4 regions of the Pseudomonas citronellolis genome follow, and region 2 is predicted to be linked to each of the others. Evidence: riboswitches for the same ligand, from Rfam matches in the RefSeq annotation. Region 2 holds a riboswitch; each other region holds the start of a gene.
What was found. Region 2 has a riboswitch for fluoride ahead of PcP3B5_RS12780 (hypothetical protein). Riboswitches for the same ligand answer to the same signal wherever they lie in the genome.
Positions count from the first base shown of each region.

Region 1: linked by a shared signal. The riboswitch ahead of crcB (fluoride efflux transporter CrcB) and the one ahead of PcP3B5_RS12780 (hypothetical protein) in region 2 are both predicted to bind fluoride.
Region 3: linked by a shared signal. The riboswitch ahead of PcP3B5_RS16965 (cation:proton antiporter) and the one ahead of PcP3B5_RS12780 (hypothetical protein) in region 2 are both predicted to bind fluoride.
Region 4: linked by a shared signal. The riboswitch ahead of crcB (fluoride efflux transporter CrcB) and the one ahead of PcP3B5_RS12780 (hypothetical protein) in region 2 are both predicted to bind fluoride.

Region 1 is NZ_CP014158.1:3,907,890-3,911,658, forward strand. Features, by position in the region: gene PcP3B5_RS16930 (hypothetical protein) at 1-495, opposite strand, end outside; gene PcP3B5_RS16935 (LacI family DNA-binding transcriptional regulator) at 578-1,591, opposite strand; fluoride riboswitch at 1,716-1,777, shown strand; gene crcB (fluoride efflux transporter CrcB) at 1,902-2,285, shown strand; gene PcP3B5_RS16945 (DUF190 domain-containing protein) at 2,299-2,643, shown strand; gene PcP3B5_RS16950 (histidine phosphatase family protein) at 3,362-3,769, opposite strand, start outside.
Region 2 is NZ_CP014158.1:2,887,626-2,891,394, reverse strand. Features, by position in the region: gene PcP3B5_RS12795 (DUF190 domain-containing protein) at 1-148, shown strand, start outside; gene ppa (inorganic diphosphatase) at 145-678, shown strand; gene PcP3B5_RS12785 (hypothetical protein) at 675-1,067, shown strand; gene PcP3B5_RS31820 (hypothetical protein) at 1,113-1,259, shown strand; fluoride riboswitch at 1,308-1,373, shown strand; gene PcP3B5_RS12780 (hypothetical protein) at 1,491-1,931, shown strand; gene cfa (cyclopropane fatty acyl phospholipid synthase) at 1,928-3,088, shown strand; gene PcP3B5_RS12770 (DUF3577 domain-containing protein) at 3,649-3,769, shown strand, end outside.
Region 3 is NZ_CP014158.1:3,912,764-3,916,532, forward strand. Features, by position in the region: gene PcP3B5_RS16960 (universal stress protein) at 1-46, opposite strand, end outside; gene PcP3B5_RS16965 (cation:proton antiporter) at 43-1,287, opposite strand; fluoride riboswitch at 1,424-1,485, opposite strand; gene PcP3B5_RS16970 (hypothetical protein) at 1,518-1,934, opposite strand; gene PcP3B5_RS16975 (hypothetical protein) at 2,297-2,554, shown strand; gene PcP3B5_RS32385 (CatB-related O-acetyltransferase) at 2,606-3,358, opposite strand; gene PcP3B5_RS32390 (CatB-related O-acetyltransferase) at 3,437-3,769, opposite strand, start outside.
Region 4 is NZ_CP014158.1:1,339,352-1,343,120, forward strand. Features, by position in the region: gene PcP3B5_RS06120 (co-chaperone GroES) at 1-115, shown strand, start outside; gene groL (chaperonin GroEL) at 162-1,802, shown strand; fluoride riboswitch at 1,878-1,940, shown strand; gene crcB (fluoride efflux transporter CrcB) at 2,004-2,387, shown strand; gene PcP3B5_RS06135 (response regulator transcription factor) at 2,560-3,243, shown strand; gene PcP3B5_RS06140 (sensor histidine kinase) at 3,233-3,769, shown strand, end outside.

The DNA of each region.
Region 1 (3,769 bases), 1.0 Mb from region 2:
ATGCCAGTTGCCGATGTCGAAGGTCATGGCCAGCGGCAGGCCCAGCTCGGCGGCGCGGCGGAAGCAGCGCAGCAGCGGCTCGACGCGGCCGCCCTGGGCGGTCTGGTCGTTCTCCACCAGCAGCGCCGGCCCCTGCGCCAGCAAGGGGCGCAGGGCCTCCAGGTCGCATTCGTCGCGGTAGTGGCCGAGGGAAACCTTCAGCGCCACGGCGCCGGCCTCCCCTGCCAGGCGCAGGCGTTCGGCCACCGCCGGCTCCAGGCTGGCGTCGGCGCGCCACAGCTCCAGCGGCGCCGAGTACAGGCTTTCCAGGCCCTGGGCGGCGCTGGCCGCGGCCAGGGTGGCGGCATCGGGCAGCGCGTCGAAGAGTTCTTCGCGCCATTCGACGCGGCTCGCGCCGGCCTCGGCCAGCAGCGCCAGGTAGGCGGCCTGGCCCCGCTGGCGCACGGCATCGGCGCCGAAACTGGACAGGCTGATGGATACGGGGTTCGCGTGCATTGTTCTTGTCCTTCTCGTTCAGCCGGATGAAACCGGTTTCATTTCTGACCGAAAACCATCGCGGCGCCGCGCCGCCCCGGTTTCAGCCGCGTGCTGGGGTGGAGCCTCTGACGATGAGTTCGGCGCGCAGGTCCAGACGCCGCGCCGGCAGCGTGGCGCCCTGCAGGCGTTCCAGCAGGCACTGGAAGGCCGCCTGGCCGATGCGTTCGGTGGGTTGGGCCAGGGCGGTGATGCCGCCGCCGACCAGGGGGTACCAGTCCAGTTCGTCGAGGGCCAGCAGGCCGACGTCGTCGAACAGGCGCACGCCCATCTCGTGCAGAGTGCGGGTGGCGCACAGGGTGGCCACGCCGTTGCAGGTGAACAGCGCCTGCGGGCCGTGCCCGGCGCCGGCGAGGAAGGCGGCCAGCTGCCCGCGCAGGTCGCCGCCGGTTTCCAGCACCTGGCCGCGCAGGCCGGGCCGGCGGGCGATGGAGGCCTGGAAGGCGGCCACCCGCTCCTGCCGCGAGCTGGTGCCGTCCAGCGGCTCGCTGACCGCCAGGATGTCGCGGTAGCCGCGGGCCTGCAGGTGGTCCAGGGCCTGCTCCACGGCATCGGCGTTGTCCAGCCCCACCAGGTCGGAGCGCAGCTCTTCCAGCTGGCGGTCCACCAGCACCATGGGCAGCTCGCGGGCCAGGCTGGCCAGCTCGCCGGCATGGTGGCCGAGGGTGTTCACGATCAGGCCTTCGACGTTGTACGACTGCAGCGCTTCCAGGTGCAGGCGCTCCTGCTCGTCGTCGCGGTCGGTGTTGCACACCACCAGGCTGTAGCCGTGCTGGCGGCAGGCGGTCTCCACGCCGTGCATCACGGCGATGGAGTAAGGGTTGCGGATGTCCGCCAGGAGCATGCCGACCAGCCGCGTGCGGCCGCGCTTGAGGCCGCTGGCCATGCGGTTGGGGCGGTAGCCGAGCTGCTCGATCACCGCCTCGATGCGCTGGGCGGTGGCGTCGGCGAGCAGTTGCCGGTCGCCGCCGATGTAGCGCGAGACCGTGGCCTTGGAAACGCCGGCAGCACGGGCCACCTCGCTGATGGTGATCCGCCCGCGGGCAGGCGGCAGCATGTCGTTCACCCTTTCGATCCTTTTGTATGCGCTTCTGCGGGAAGGGTTATGAAACCGGTTTCAATAAATCAGGGATGAAGTCTGTCGTCAAGCGCCGGCGGACGCAACGGGATTCTGCTAGGGTTGAAACCCAGGAGATGGCATTCCTCCTTTAACCGCCCCCGTGCTGATGATGCCTACGTGAACCCTGGACAGGGTGCGTAGGTGTGCGTCCTGTCCTTTTGCAAAAGGACAGGACCGTGACCGCAACACCCCACCCATTCCCCTCCCCCGCATCGCCCGTACCCTCTTTCCATGGGGGCTCGCCGGCATGTTGAAATCCATCCTGGTGATCGTCCTCGGCGGCTCCATCGGCTGCCTGCTGCGCTGGTTCCTCGGCCTGCAGCTCAACGCCCTGTTCCCCACCATTCCGCCGGGCACCTGGGCCGCCAACATGATCGGCGGCTACGTCGTCGGCCTGGCCGTGGCCTTCTTCGCCGCCAACCCGAGCCTCAGCCCGGAATGGCGCCTGCTGCTGATCACCGGCTTCTGCGGCGGCCTGACCACCTTCTCGACCTTTTCCGCGGAAACCTTCTCGCTGCTGCAGACCGGCCGCGTGGCCTGGGCGCTGGGGGAAATCGCGGTGCACGTCGTAGGTTCGCTGCTGGCGACCGCCGCGGGCGTTCTAACCTACACATTGCTGGGCGCACGCTGACGGAGGCGCAATCATGAAAGGCTACCTGGTGACATTCTTCACCCAACAGAGCCGCCGCCACGGCGGCAAGCTGATCACCGACTGGATGGTCGACCTGGCCCGGGGCATGAAGCTCAAGGGCGCCACCCTGGTCGTCGGCGCGGAAGGTTTCGGCCACGCCGGGCGGGTGCACTCCTACCACTTCTTCGAACTGGCCGACCAGCCGGTGGAAATCTGCCTGGCCGTCACCGAGGACGAGTGCGAGCGCCTGTTCGAACGCCTGGAGGCCGAGGACCTCGCCCTGTTCTACGTGAAGACCCCCGTGGAAATGGGCACCGTGGGCAAGCGCAAGGCCGACCGCGACGCTCCTGCCAGCTGACGCTTACGCAGATCCGCTGGACATCCAGGTCGTTACCCGCGAGGAAACCCACGAATCGGTGGCGTGCACGCCCACTGGCAAGGCACCGACTTCCAGGCATTGAGGTGCTCACTGCTTTCGTAGGCGCGAAGCGGCGCCCTGTTCTTGCTCGCGAGCCGTGTTTACCGTTGGCGATGGCGCATTGGGTTGATTCCGGCCCCTCACCCCAGCCCTCTCCCGGAGGGAGAGGGGGCCGTTCGGAGCGGGCGGAGACTTCGGAGTCATCCTGATACTGCGCCGTTGGCTGTGCCACCGGGACGTCCGGCGTGGCCGGCGAATCCAATCGCGGACGGAGTCCGCTCCTACGCCCGAGGTTCCCTGGAGCCGCCGAGGTGCTCTTCGTAGGAGCGAGCTTGCTCGCGAACGGGCGTAGGTGTCTGGTTTAAGAGCGCCCTCTCCCCAGCCCTCTCCCTGAAGGGAGAGGGGGCCAGACCGTGCCGAGATAAGGAGTGGTTTCAGCCGGAAACCACCTTGCTTGCCGGCTGACTCGGGAAAACCAGACCGCACCGAACGGTCCCCTCTCCCTTCAGGGAGAGGGTTAGGGAGAGGGAAAGGCGTCCAGCCAAAACACCGCAACCACAGGTGAGCACCGTTCGCGAGCACGAAAAGCCGTGCGTCCTGGAACCGTAGGAGCGGACTCCGTCCGCGATTATCCGCCGTTGAAAACGGCCTCACCCCTTCAGCCTTCAGCCTTCAGCCCAACCAGATGATAGGTCTCATTGATCCGATACAACGTAAACACCTCATCCTCAACGCCAATCTCATTGACGCAACAAGGCTCCTGCTTCAACCGCCAATACCGCGCCAACGGCAACCCCAGCGCCTGCAGCAACAGAACCCGATTGATACTGTCATGCCCCACCAACACCAGCGTCTGCCCAGCGTGACGTCGCAGCACCTCACGCAGCACCCGGGTACCCCGGGCCAGCACGTCGGCCAGGCTCTCGCCATCGGGGATGGCCGCCAGGTCCGGCGCCTCCAGCCAGGTGCGGTGTTCTTCCGGCCAGCGGGCGCGGACTTCATCGTGGGTCAGGCCCTGCCACTGGCCATAGTCGGTGTCCGCCAGGCCTTCCAGCGCCTGGGCCGG
Region 2 (3,769 bases):
GGAAGAGTGCGAACGTCTGTTCGAACGTCTGGAGGCCGAGGACCTCGCCCTGTTCTACGTGAAGACCCCGGCGGAAATGGGCACCGTGGGCAAACACAAGGCCGAGCGCGACAACCCCCACCTGGCGATTACGGAGACCACGATATGAGCTTCACCGACCTCCCCGCCGGCAAGGACGTCCCGGACGACATCTATGCCGTGATCGAGATTCCGGCCAACCACGCGCCGATCAAGTACGAACTGGACAAGACCAGCGGCCAACTGTTCGTCGACCGCTTCCTCAGCACGCCGATGTTCTACCCGGCCAACTACGGTTTCATTCCCGCCACCCTAAGTGAGGACGGCGACCCGCTGGACATCCTGGTCGTCGCCCCCTGCCCGGTTGCGCCCGGTACGGTATTGCGCTGCCGCCCGGTCGGCGTGATGTACATGACCGACGAGGCCGGACCGGATGCCAAGATCATCGCCGTGCCCCACGACAAGCTCAGTCCCCTGTACAGCAACGTGCGCCAGTGCAGCGACCTGAGCGATCTGCTGCTCAAACAAATCCAGCACTTCTTCGAGAACTACAAGACCCTCGAACCGGGGAAATGGGTGCGCATGGAACGCTGGGGCAGCCTGGACGACGCCCGCGAGGAAATCCGCAAGGCGGTGGCGGCCTATGGAGAGGCGCATTGAGCAAGGTTTTCTCACTGGCTGTACCCCGGACCGGGCGGCACCTGCCCGGCCTGATGGAGGCCGGCTACCTGCTGGCCGGACTGCTCGCCGGCAGGCTCTTCGCCCAGTCGCCCCTCGGCCTGGCCGGGTTGGTCCTGCTCGGCATGCTCCTGGCCTGGCTGCTGGTGCAACGGGCCGCGCCCGGCCGCCGCCAGCTCGCCGGCGTGCTGTACTTCTGCGCCGGGGTCGCCGCATGCTCCGCCAAGCTCGCCGAGATCATCGGCATCTACCAGCAGGGGCAACCCTACCTGGCCCTCCGGGAACTACCGGAGCTGTTCATCTGCGTCGTGCTGCCCCCCTTCATGGCCATGACCCTGGTGATGCTGGTGCACCTCGTGCTCAACGACTGAACCCTGCAAGACAAGAAAATTTCCGATTAGCCGACAGGACGCACCATGCTCGATTCTCGCTGGGAAACCTCTACCCACGGCCGCAACATGGCCGGCGCTCGCAAGGTCAGCACCGCGTTCAAGGCCTACGTCCTGCTCGCCACCAGATCCGACAAAGACGCCGTGCGCAACAAGGCGCTGCTGGAGGACTGATGCCCCGAAGGCCCCGGGTTTCTTGCAAGCCCGAGAGCCGGTGATAGAGTTTTCACAGGAGATGGCATTCTCCGTTAACCGCTGACGCCGTCAGCTAATGATGCCTACCGAACTCGCGAAGGCGGGAGCGGTAGGCATTTTTGTATCTGCCGCCCCACTTCGTTCAGGTAGTCCCCTCGCCAGTCGCGATTCGCCATAGAGCACGCGCTGGTCCAATACCTGGAGGTAAATGTGGGAACCCCTCTGCATCATGAGCCTGATCTTGCTTGGTCCTCGTCAGTCACCAGTGTCGTCTCCGATGACCTGGAAGCCTTCCTTCAGCAGCTTCCCGATCAACACATCCTTCTAAAAGTCACCTATCCCACGGCGCTCAATATCGCCCGTGAACAACAAGAGCACCTCGCTCGGTTGTTGTTCACCCAGGGGCTGAAGCGCTCCGCCCTGCTAATCGAAAGCGCCGCCCGCTACCTGGTGTTCTCGGAGCCTCGCGAAGCTTGGGACACATACTGCTGCCTGCGATATGCCAGCTTGGCCATCGGGGTGAACATCTATCGCGTTGGTTTCTACCGGGAGGCGCTAGTTGCACAACGCGCCCAAGCCCTTGCAACGACATACGCAACCGAAAGCAACACACCCGCGATGCCGATCGACGACACGAGGAGCCTGGTATGAGCGAGATTCTGGGAACCCCGTCAGTGGAATCGCAGCCCAGGGAAAATCCGGAACTGCGCGAGTTCGCCGCCAAGCTATTGCACAAGGCCGACATCCGGATCAACGGCGAGCGCCCCTGGGACATGCAGGTGCTGCGCCCGCGCGTGTTCGAGCGCGCGCTGGGCCAGGGCAGCCTGGGGCTGGGCGAAAGCTATATGGACGGTGACTGGGACGCGCAACACCTGGACGAGTTTTTTCATCGCCTGCTGCGCGCCCGGCTCGACCGCGAAGTGCAGCCCTGGCGCCTGCTCACCCACGCCCTGCGTTACCGCCTGCTCAACCTGCAGAATGCCAGGCGCGCCTGGCAGGTGGGCCGGCGTCACTACGACCTGAGCAACGCGCTCTACCAGGCCATGCTCGACCCGCGCATGACCTACAGCTGCGGCTACTGGGAAACGGCCACCACCCTGGAGCAGGCCCAGGAAGCCAAGCTGGAACTGATCTGCCGCAAGCTGCGGCTGGAGCCGGGCATGCGCCTGCTCGACATCGGCTGCGGCTGGGGCAGCCTGATGGCCTATGCCGCCCAGCAGCATGGCGTGGAATGCGTGGGCGTGACCGTCTCCCAGGAGCAGGCGAACTGGGCCAGCGACCGCTACCGCGACCTGCCCGTGGAGTTCCGCCTACAGGACTACCGCACCCTGACCGGCAAGTTCGACCGCATCGCCAGCGTCGGCATGTTCGAGCACGTCGGGCACAAGAACCACCGCGCATTCATGCAGGTGGCCCAGCGCTGCCTGGCCGACGACGGCCTGTTCCTGCTGCACAGCATCGGCAAGAACGAACGCCGCGCCCGGCCCGATCCGTGGATCGACCGCTACATCTTCCCCAACGGCGACCTGCCCTCCATCGGCCAGGTCGGCGACGCCGCGGACGGCCTCTTCGTGGTCGAGGACCTGCACAACTTCGGCGCCTACTACGACCGCACGCTGATGGCCTGGCACGCCAACTTCGAAGCCGCCTGGCCGCGCTTCTCGGCGCTGGGCGAGCGCTTCCGGCGCATGTGGCGCTACTACCTGCTGTCCTGCGCCGGCGCCTTCCGCGCCCGCGACATCCAGCTCTGGCAGTGGGTGCTGTCCAGGCGCGGCGTGGCCGGCGGCTACCTGCGCCCACAGTTGTAAGCGGACGGCAGAAACGCGATGGTCTCGCACCGCAGTAGCGAGACCGTCGACAGCTTCATCGTCGACCTCAATGCTCGGCAGCATCGCCCACGATGCCGGCCGCCTGACCTTCGTCCTTGGGTTCACTTTTGCCGGCAGCAACCGGCAAAAATAGAACATTCGCCAACGTCCTAGTCGCGGGCACTGCATTTGATTCGGGCATACCAGGAAAGCTAGCCAAGAAGGAGGCCGGCAGGACTCTTGAAAATACCCACAGTGCCCATCTTACGAATAGGATTTCCATCGGTTTCCGATTCACGCTGGCCACCAAGAGCCCACCTCTGCACTCTCGCCCCCATGATCTGCTGATCCCTCATCAGCGACATGCCAGGCAATCACGGTCTCTCAGGTTGCCGCGTAGCATCAGCTGCGTGACCAAGCCCGTTCGTATCGCATCCTTCACGCGAACAGCCACCATCCGGTGGTGGATGCCGACCTTCCTCAACCCGCCGCGGGGTTACGCCCCCCGCCCAGGGTCAGCGTGTCTCCGCCGTCTTGTCCTCAAGCATTGGAGACTCGCCATGAACGACACCTCTTCCGAGCAGAAGTCGTACTTCGATATTCATACCTCCGGCATCGGCTACCTTCAGCGTGTCCGCGAGGTTCCCGTCAAGGGCGGCCGTAAAGCCCAGCCATTCCTGG
Region 3 (3,769 bases), 1.0 Mb from region 2:
CCGCCGCGGTGGAGGCGTCGTAGGCCACCAGGATGCGCTTGATCATGCTTCACCTCCTCTGCGCCGCGTCTGCGGGCGCAAGTCGTCGTGGCGCGCGGGCTCTGCCGGCGGGGCGGCGCCCTCCTCCTGCGGGTCGCCCTTGGGCAGCAGGTGCCGGGGCAGGAAGAAGGCGTTGGCGATCAGCGTCGGCACCACAGCGCTGCCGATTACCGCGGCCACCAGCGCCGAATACTGGCCCTGGTCGATCAGCCCGTGGGCCAGGCCGAACAGCGCCGAGATGGTGCCGAAGGTCAGCCCGGTGGACATCAGCAGCGTGGTGTAGGCCCCCTCCCGGCGCGGCGAGCCGTAGACCAGGCAGGTGGGGTACACGCCCACCAGCTTGCTGAGCATCTTCACCAGCAACAGCAGCACGAAGGCCGCGGGCGCGACGGCCAGGGTCGGCAGCGACACCAGCGAGCCGGCGCGGATGAAGTAGAACGGCGTCAGCAGGCCGAAGGTCAGGGTGCGCAGGCGGCGGATCAGCGCGTGGTCCTTGCCCACGGTGCCGGCCAGCACCATGCCGATCAGGTAGGCCGGCAGCACCGCCTCGCTGCCGGCCCAGGTCGCCGCCGCGCCCAGGCCGAACAGGCAGAGCATGAGGAACTTGGCCTCCAGCTCCGAAGGGCGGCCGCCGAAGCGGCGGAAGAAGCGCGGGGTGAGCCACGGCAGCAACAGCGCGGCCAGGACCAGGGCCCCGGCGAAACCGGCGGTCTTCAGGGTGAAGGGGGCGAAGATCAGCCCCAGGGCGATCACCGTGGCCAGGTCGTTGACGAAGCAGGCGGCCAGCACGATCTTGCCGTACTCGCTGGTGTTCAGCCCCAACTCCAGCATCACCGCGTAGACCACCGCCACCGAGGTGGTGGACATGGCGATGCCGGCCAGCCAGCTGGCCTGCGCGTCCCAGCCCAGGCCCCAGCGCGCCAGCGCCGCGCAGCCGAGGAAGGGCACCACGAAGCCGACCAGGCCGATGACCGTGGCCTGCTTCCAATGCGTGCGGAACACCTTCGGGTCCAGCTCGGCGCCGGCCAGGAAGGTCAGCAGGATGGCCCCGGCGCCGGAGAGGAACTTGATCCAGCTGGCGTCGCCCTGCAGCACCGCCATGCCCAGCAGCGCGCCGATGATCAGCTGGGCGATGGTCCCCACGACGATTTCCGACAATGCCGTGGCGATGCGCAGGAAGATCGACACCAGCGTCGCCAGCAGCGCCAGCCCCAGCCACAGGGCGGCCTGGGCCCAGATCTCAGTCATGGCGGCGGCTCCGCTGAAGCCGGGGGACGGCGCGGAGCGCAAGAGGAAAAGCGGCGGAACGGGATGGGTTGGGCATGTTCGCTGTCCACGGGCAAACCATGGACAGCAGAACAATGCCTACGCCGCCCATGAAGGGTTATGCGTAGGCATCATCAGCCGGGGGGCGGTTAGAGGAGGAATGCCATCTCCTGCCTAACGACATTAGCAAAGCCTTGGGAAAATGCACGCCCCTAGTGGCTGCCGCCCAGCAGGTCGAAGGAGTCGAGCAGGCGCCAGGCGATTTCCGGGGTGCGTTCCAGGCCCCGGCGGATGGCCGCGGGGATGGCCTGGCGAGTCTTGCGGCACAGGCCGGGCTGCGCGGCGATGCGGATGTCGAGACCGCGCATGCTGCGCACCTCGTTGAAGCCGGGGGCGATGCTCAGGCGCAGGCCGAGCTGTTCGTACATGCGCTGCTGCATGTGCTGCAGGTCGGCCAGGTCCTTGAGCTGTTCCAGGCGCTGTACCAGGCGCTGCTCTTCCTGGCGGGTGAGCAGGAGGATGCGGATGTCACCATGGGGCTCGGCCAGCAGCGCCTCGCGCCCGCAATCGCAGGCGCCCGGCGGGCAGGGTTGGCGGAGGGGGAGCTGGCCGTTCATGGCGTCGAGCATAGCGATTCGGCCGGTTCCGCGCCGCTACCCTTCGTGAAAATTCCCACGCTGAAATCGCCTTGAGGTCCTACGAGGGCGCTGGATAGATTCCGCCCTGCCGCAACCTTGTTGTGGTCGGGGGTAGGATCCCGCAGTAAAGGGTGGTGCGTCGTAGCCGTGAGAGCAGTCGGTCCATCGTTGTATGCACTCACGTTCCATGGCGGGCCGTCCGGGGAGGCCTTCGGGCCTGCCGTCTCCTTTGCTGCGGTATCCTACCCCCGTACGGTCCGCCTCCCTTTTCCGGGAGGCGGCTCTTGATCCCGCTCAGGAGCAATGGAACATGCACTATCCGTACTTCGCCCTCCACACCCTGGAGGCGCACCATGACTGACCTGCAACCCGTCACCACCCTCTCGCAACCCCACGACGACGTGCTGTTCGTCGACGCCAGCGCCCCCGCCGAGCATCTGTACGAGGCCGCCGAGCGTCGCCTGATAGCCCTGGAAGACCTGCTCTGCCTGCTGGCGGACTGCCCCGACGAAATGCCGCTGGTACAAGGCCAGGCCCGACTGGTCTCGGCCCTGCTGCCGATGGCGGCGGAAGCGCGGCAACTCTACCGACTGGCCCAGAGCCGGAGCTGAGCGCCTCTGGGCGCTTGCGTGCGGGGCGGCGCAGCAGTGCCGCCCCGCGCTTCACGAGCTGGCCGGCCCCTCGGACAGCAGGCGGCAGCCCTGGCGGCGGATTTCGATGTTCGGATAGATCGGCGGCCGCGCCTCGCCGCTGGCCCGCAAGGCCTCCACACGCTCCAACGCCTCCTCGATGCGCTGCAACGGCAACGCGGCGATCTGCGCCGGCGCCAGGTCCCACCAGCGGCTGGCATGCAGGCGCTCGCAGATGTCCGGCGGGAAGCGGTAGCGCACCACCTTGGCCGGCGAGCCGGCGACTATGGCGTAGGGCGGCACGTCGCGCGTCACCACCGACATGGCGGCCACCACGGCGCCGTCGTGGATCTTCACCCCGCTCATCACCACTGCGCCCTCGCCGATGAAGGCGTCGTTGCCGATCCAGGTGTCGGCGTCGGTGTCCTCGTAGCGCTGGCGCGGCGTGTCGTAGCGGTCGAACACGCCCGGCTCGTACTGCACCGAGCTGGTGCTCAGCCAGTCCATCGGGTGCGCCCGGGCGGCCAGGCCGATGCGGCAGAGCTGGCCGGTGGAGCTGAAGCGGCCGATGTGCGAAATGCGGTGGAAGCTGGTGGCACGGATGGTGGAAAAGGCGCCGATGTGCATCTCGTCCCGGTAGATCTTGAACTCCGCCTCGCCGATGCTGCCCGGCGCCTCGACCAACAGGCGCTTGCCGCGCCCCAGGCGGCTGACGCCGCTGCGGAATTCGATGTCGTAGCCTTCCAGCCAGTGCTTCCAGTGACTGTTGCGCCAACGCTTCAACATGGGGTCCGTGATCCTTTGTATGTTTTCCGATACGGACCTCTGACAGGCGGGATGGCTGCAAGGTTCGCTCGAAATGGATCACGCGGCGGCCGTGGTGGCGGCGCCCTGCCCTCCGGCCAGCACGCGGCAGCCCTGGCGGCGTATTTCCACCCGGGGGAATAGCGCGTCCTGCGCCTCGCCGCTGGCGCGCAAGGCCTCGATGCGCTCCAGGGCGTCCTCGATGCGGTTCATCGGCAGGGCCGCGACCTGTTGCGGCGCCAGGTCCCACCAGCGGCTGGCCTGCAGGCGTTCGCAGATGTCCGGCGCGAAACGGTAGCGCACTATCTTCGCCGGCGAGCCGGCGACGATGGCATAGGGCGGCACGTCGCGGGTCACCACCGACATAGCGGCCACCACGGCGCCATCGTGGAC
Region 4 (3,769 bases), 1.5 Mb from region 2:
AGTGGGTGACAAGGTGGTGTTCGGCCCCTACTCGGGCAGCAACGCCATCAAGGTCGACGGCGAAGAACTGCTGGTGATGGGCGAGTCCGAGATCCTCGCCGTCCTGGAAGACTGATCAGTCCGCCCCAACCCCACTGAATTCGATTTAGAGGAAACAGAACATGGCTGCTAAAGAAGTCAAATTCGGCGATTCCGCTCGCAAGAAAATGCTGGTCGGCGTGAACGTCCTGGCCGATGCCGTCAAGGCCACCCTCGGCCCGAAAGGCCGTAACGTGGTGCTGGACAAGTCCTTCGGCGCACCGACCATCACCAAGGATGGCGTGTCCGTCGCCAAGGAAATCGAACTGAAGGACAAGTTCGAGAACATGGGCGCCCAACTGGTGAAAGACGTTGCCTCCAAGGCCAACGACGCCGCCGGTGACGGCACCACCACCGCCACCGTCCTGGCCCAGGCCATCGTCAACGAAGGCCTGAAGGCCGTTGCCGCCGGCATGAACCCGATGGACCTGAAGCGCGGCATCGACAAGGCCACCATCGCCATCGTCGCCCAGCTGAAGGACCTGGCCAAGCCGTGCGCCGACTCCAAGGCCATCGCCCAGGTCGGCACCATCTCCGCCAACTCCGACGAATCCATCGGCCAGATCATCGCCGAAGCCATGGACAAGGTCGGTAAAGAAGGCGTCATCACCGTAGAAGAAGGCTCGGGCCTGGAAAACGAACTGTCCGTCGTCGAAGGCATGCAGTTCGACCGCGGCTACCTGTCGCCCTACTTCATCAACAAGCCGGACACCATGGTGGCCGAGCTGGAAAACCCGCTGCTGCTGCTGGTCGACAAGAAAATCTCCAACATCCGCGAAATGCTGCCGGTGCTGGAAGCCGTCGCCAAGGCCGGCCGTCCGCTGCTGATCGTCGCCGAGGATGTCGAGGGCGAAGCCCTGGCCACCCTGGTGGTCAACAACATGCGCGGCATCGTCAAGGTCGCCGCCGTCAAGGCCCCGGGCTTCGGCGATCGCCGCAAGGCCATGCTGCAGGACATCGCCGTCCTGACCGGCGGTACCGTCATCTCCGAAGAAGTCGGTCTGAGCCTGGAAGGCGCCACCCTGGAGCACCTGGGTAACGCCAAGCGCGTGACCATCAACAAGGAAAACACCACCATCATCGACGGCGCCGGCGCCCAGGCCGACATCGAGGCCCGCGTCGCCCAGATCCGCAAGCAGGTCGAAGAGACCTCCTCGGACTACGACCGCGAGAAACTGCAAGAGCGCCTGGCCAAGCTGGCCGGCGGTGTTGCCGTGATCAAGGTCGGCGCTGCCACCGAAGTCGAGATGAAAGAGAAGAAAGCCCGCGTCGAAGATGCCCTGCACGCTACCCGCGCTGCGGTGGAAGAGGGCGTGGTCCCCGGCGGTGGCGTGGCCCTGGTGCGCGCACTGCAGGCCATCGAAGGCCTGAAGGGCGACAACGAAGACCAGAACGTCGGCATCGCCCTGCTGCGCCGCGCTGTCGAATCCCCGCTGCGCCAGATCGTCGCCAACGCCGGCGACGAGCCGAGCGTGGTGGTCGACAAGGTCAAGCAAGGCTCCGGCAACTTCGGCTTCAACGCCGCTACCGGTGTCTACGGCGACATGATCGAGATGGGCATCCTGGACCCGGCCAAGGTCACCCGTTCGGCCCTGCAGGCCGCTGCCTCCATCGGCGGCCTGATGATCACCACCGAGGCCATGGTTGCCGAAGTGGTGGACGACAAGGCCGCTCCGGCCATGCCGGACATGGGCGGCATGGGTGGCATGGGCGGCATGATGTAAGCCTCCCGGCCCCAGGCTGAGAAATAGCCCCGCTTCGGCGGGGCTTTTTCGTTTCCGGCCCTTTGTGCCAAGATGTGCCGCGCAGGAGATGGCATTCCTCCTTCAACCGCCCCCGTGGCTGATGATGCCTACGCATTTACCTGGACCAGGCGCGTAGGCGTTCGCCTGCGGCCTGTCCGAAAGCCCCTCAAGGACAGGATCATGTGGAAACCCGTTCTCGCCATCGCCCTCGGCGCCGCCATCGGCGCGTTGCTGCGCTGGTACCTCGGCCTCAAGCTGAACAGCCTGATGCCCAACGTCCCTCCCGGCACCCTGGCCGCCAACCTGATCGGCGGCTACATCATCGGCGTCGCCGTCGCCTACTTCGCCAGCGCCCAGGGCATCGCCCCGGAGTGGCGGCTGCTGATCATCACCGGCTTCTGCGGCGGCCTGACCACCTTCTCGACCTTCTCCGCCGAGGTCGTCACCCTGCTGCAGGAAGGCCGCCTGGCCTGGGCCATGGGCGCGGTCGCCGTGCATGTCTGCGGCTCCCTGGCGATGACCCTGCTCGGCCTGTTCACCGGCAACTGGCTGATGGGCAGATGAACCGCCGCGGGGGCGCTGCGAGTTCGCCCCCGCGACTCTTCGCGACACCTCTCCCGCGATCCCCTTCACGCCCCGGCTGGCGCGGCCTGGCGCTTTGTGAAAAAAACGTCAAAGACGCTTAAGTTCCAATTAAGCGAGCTAGTCTAGGGTGCCCTGCAAAGCGGAGAGGAACATGCGGATTCTGTTGGTGGAAGACAACCGGGATATCCTGGCCAACATGGCGGATTACCTGGGGCTCAAGGGTTACACGGTGGATTGCGCGCAGGACGGCCTGTCCGGCCTGCACCTGGCGGCCACCGCGCACTACGACCTGATCGTCCTGGACGTGATGCTGCCCGGCCTGGACGGTTTCACCCTGTGCCGGCGCCTGCGCGAAGACGCGCGGCGCGACACCCCGGTGATCATGCTGACCGCCCGCGACCAACTGGATGACCGCCTGCAAGGCTTCCGCTCCGGCGCCGACGACTACCTGCTCAAGCCCTTCGCCCTGTCGGAGCTGGCCGCGCGCATCGAGGCGGTGCTGCGCCGGACCCAGGGCGGCGGCCGCCGCGAACTGCAGGTGGCGGACCTGAGCTACAACCTCGACACCCTGGAAGTGAACCGCGCCGGCAAGGCGCTCAAGCTCAACCCCATCGGCCTCAAGCTGCTGGCCGTGCTGATGCAGAAGAGCCCCCACGTGGTGCGCCGCGACGTACTCGAGGAAGCCGTCTGGGGCGACGACTGCCCGGACAGCGACAGCCTGCGCAGCCACGTGCACCAACTGCGCCAGGTGATCGACAAGCCTTTCGCCCTGCCGTTGCTGCACACCGTCCACGGTGTCGGCTACCGCCTGGCGGAGGAAACGAATGGAGTATAGGCAGAGCCTTTCCCGCCGGATCGTCTTTGCCTTCGTGTTCATGACCGCGCTGGTCGGCGGCCTGTTTTCCCTGAGCATCGTCGGCGTGGTGCACGTGGTCGAGGAACGCCTGATCTCCCGTGACCTGGGCGGCGAACTGGACCGCATCATCAACGAGGACCTGCACAGCGGCAGGGGCCCGCGGCTGGACCCCGGCATGCGCTTCTTCGTCAGCGACGGCGTCGGCATCTACGCCATGCCGCCGGCGCTGCGGCGCCTGGAGTCGGGCTTCCACGAAGTGTTCGACGGCGAGCTGTCGTTCCACGCGCTGGTGCGCGACACCGACGGCCGCCGCTACGTGCTGCTGCAGGACCAGAGCGATTTCGAGGCGCGCGAGCAGGTGCTGTACGCCGCCGTGGTGACCGGCTACGTGCTCAGCCTGGCGCTGGCCGGCCTGCTCGGCTGGCTGCTCTCGCGCAAGGTGATGGAGCCGGTGGTGCGCCTGGCGCGCCAGGTGCGCCACCGCGACCAGTTGCTGGACCTGGCG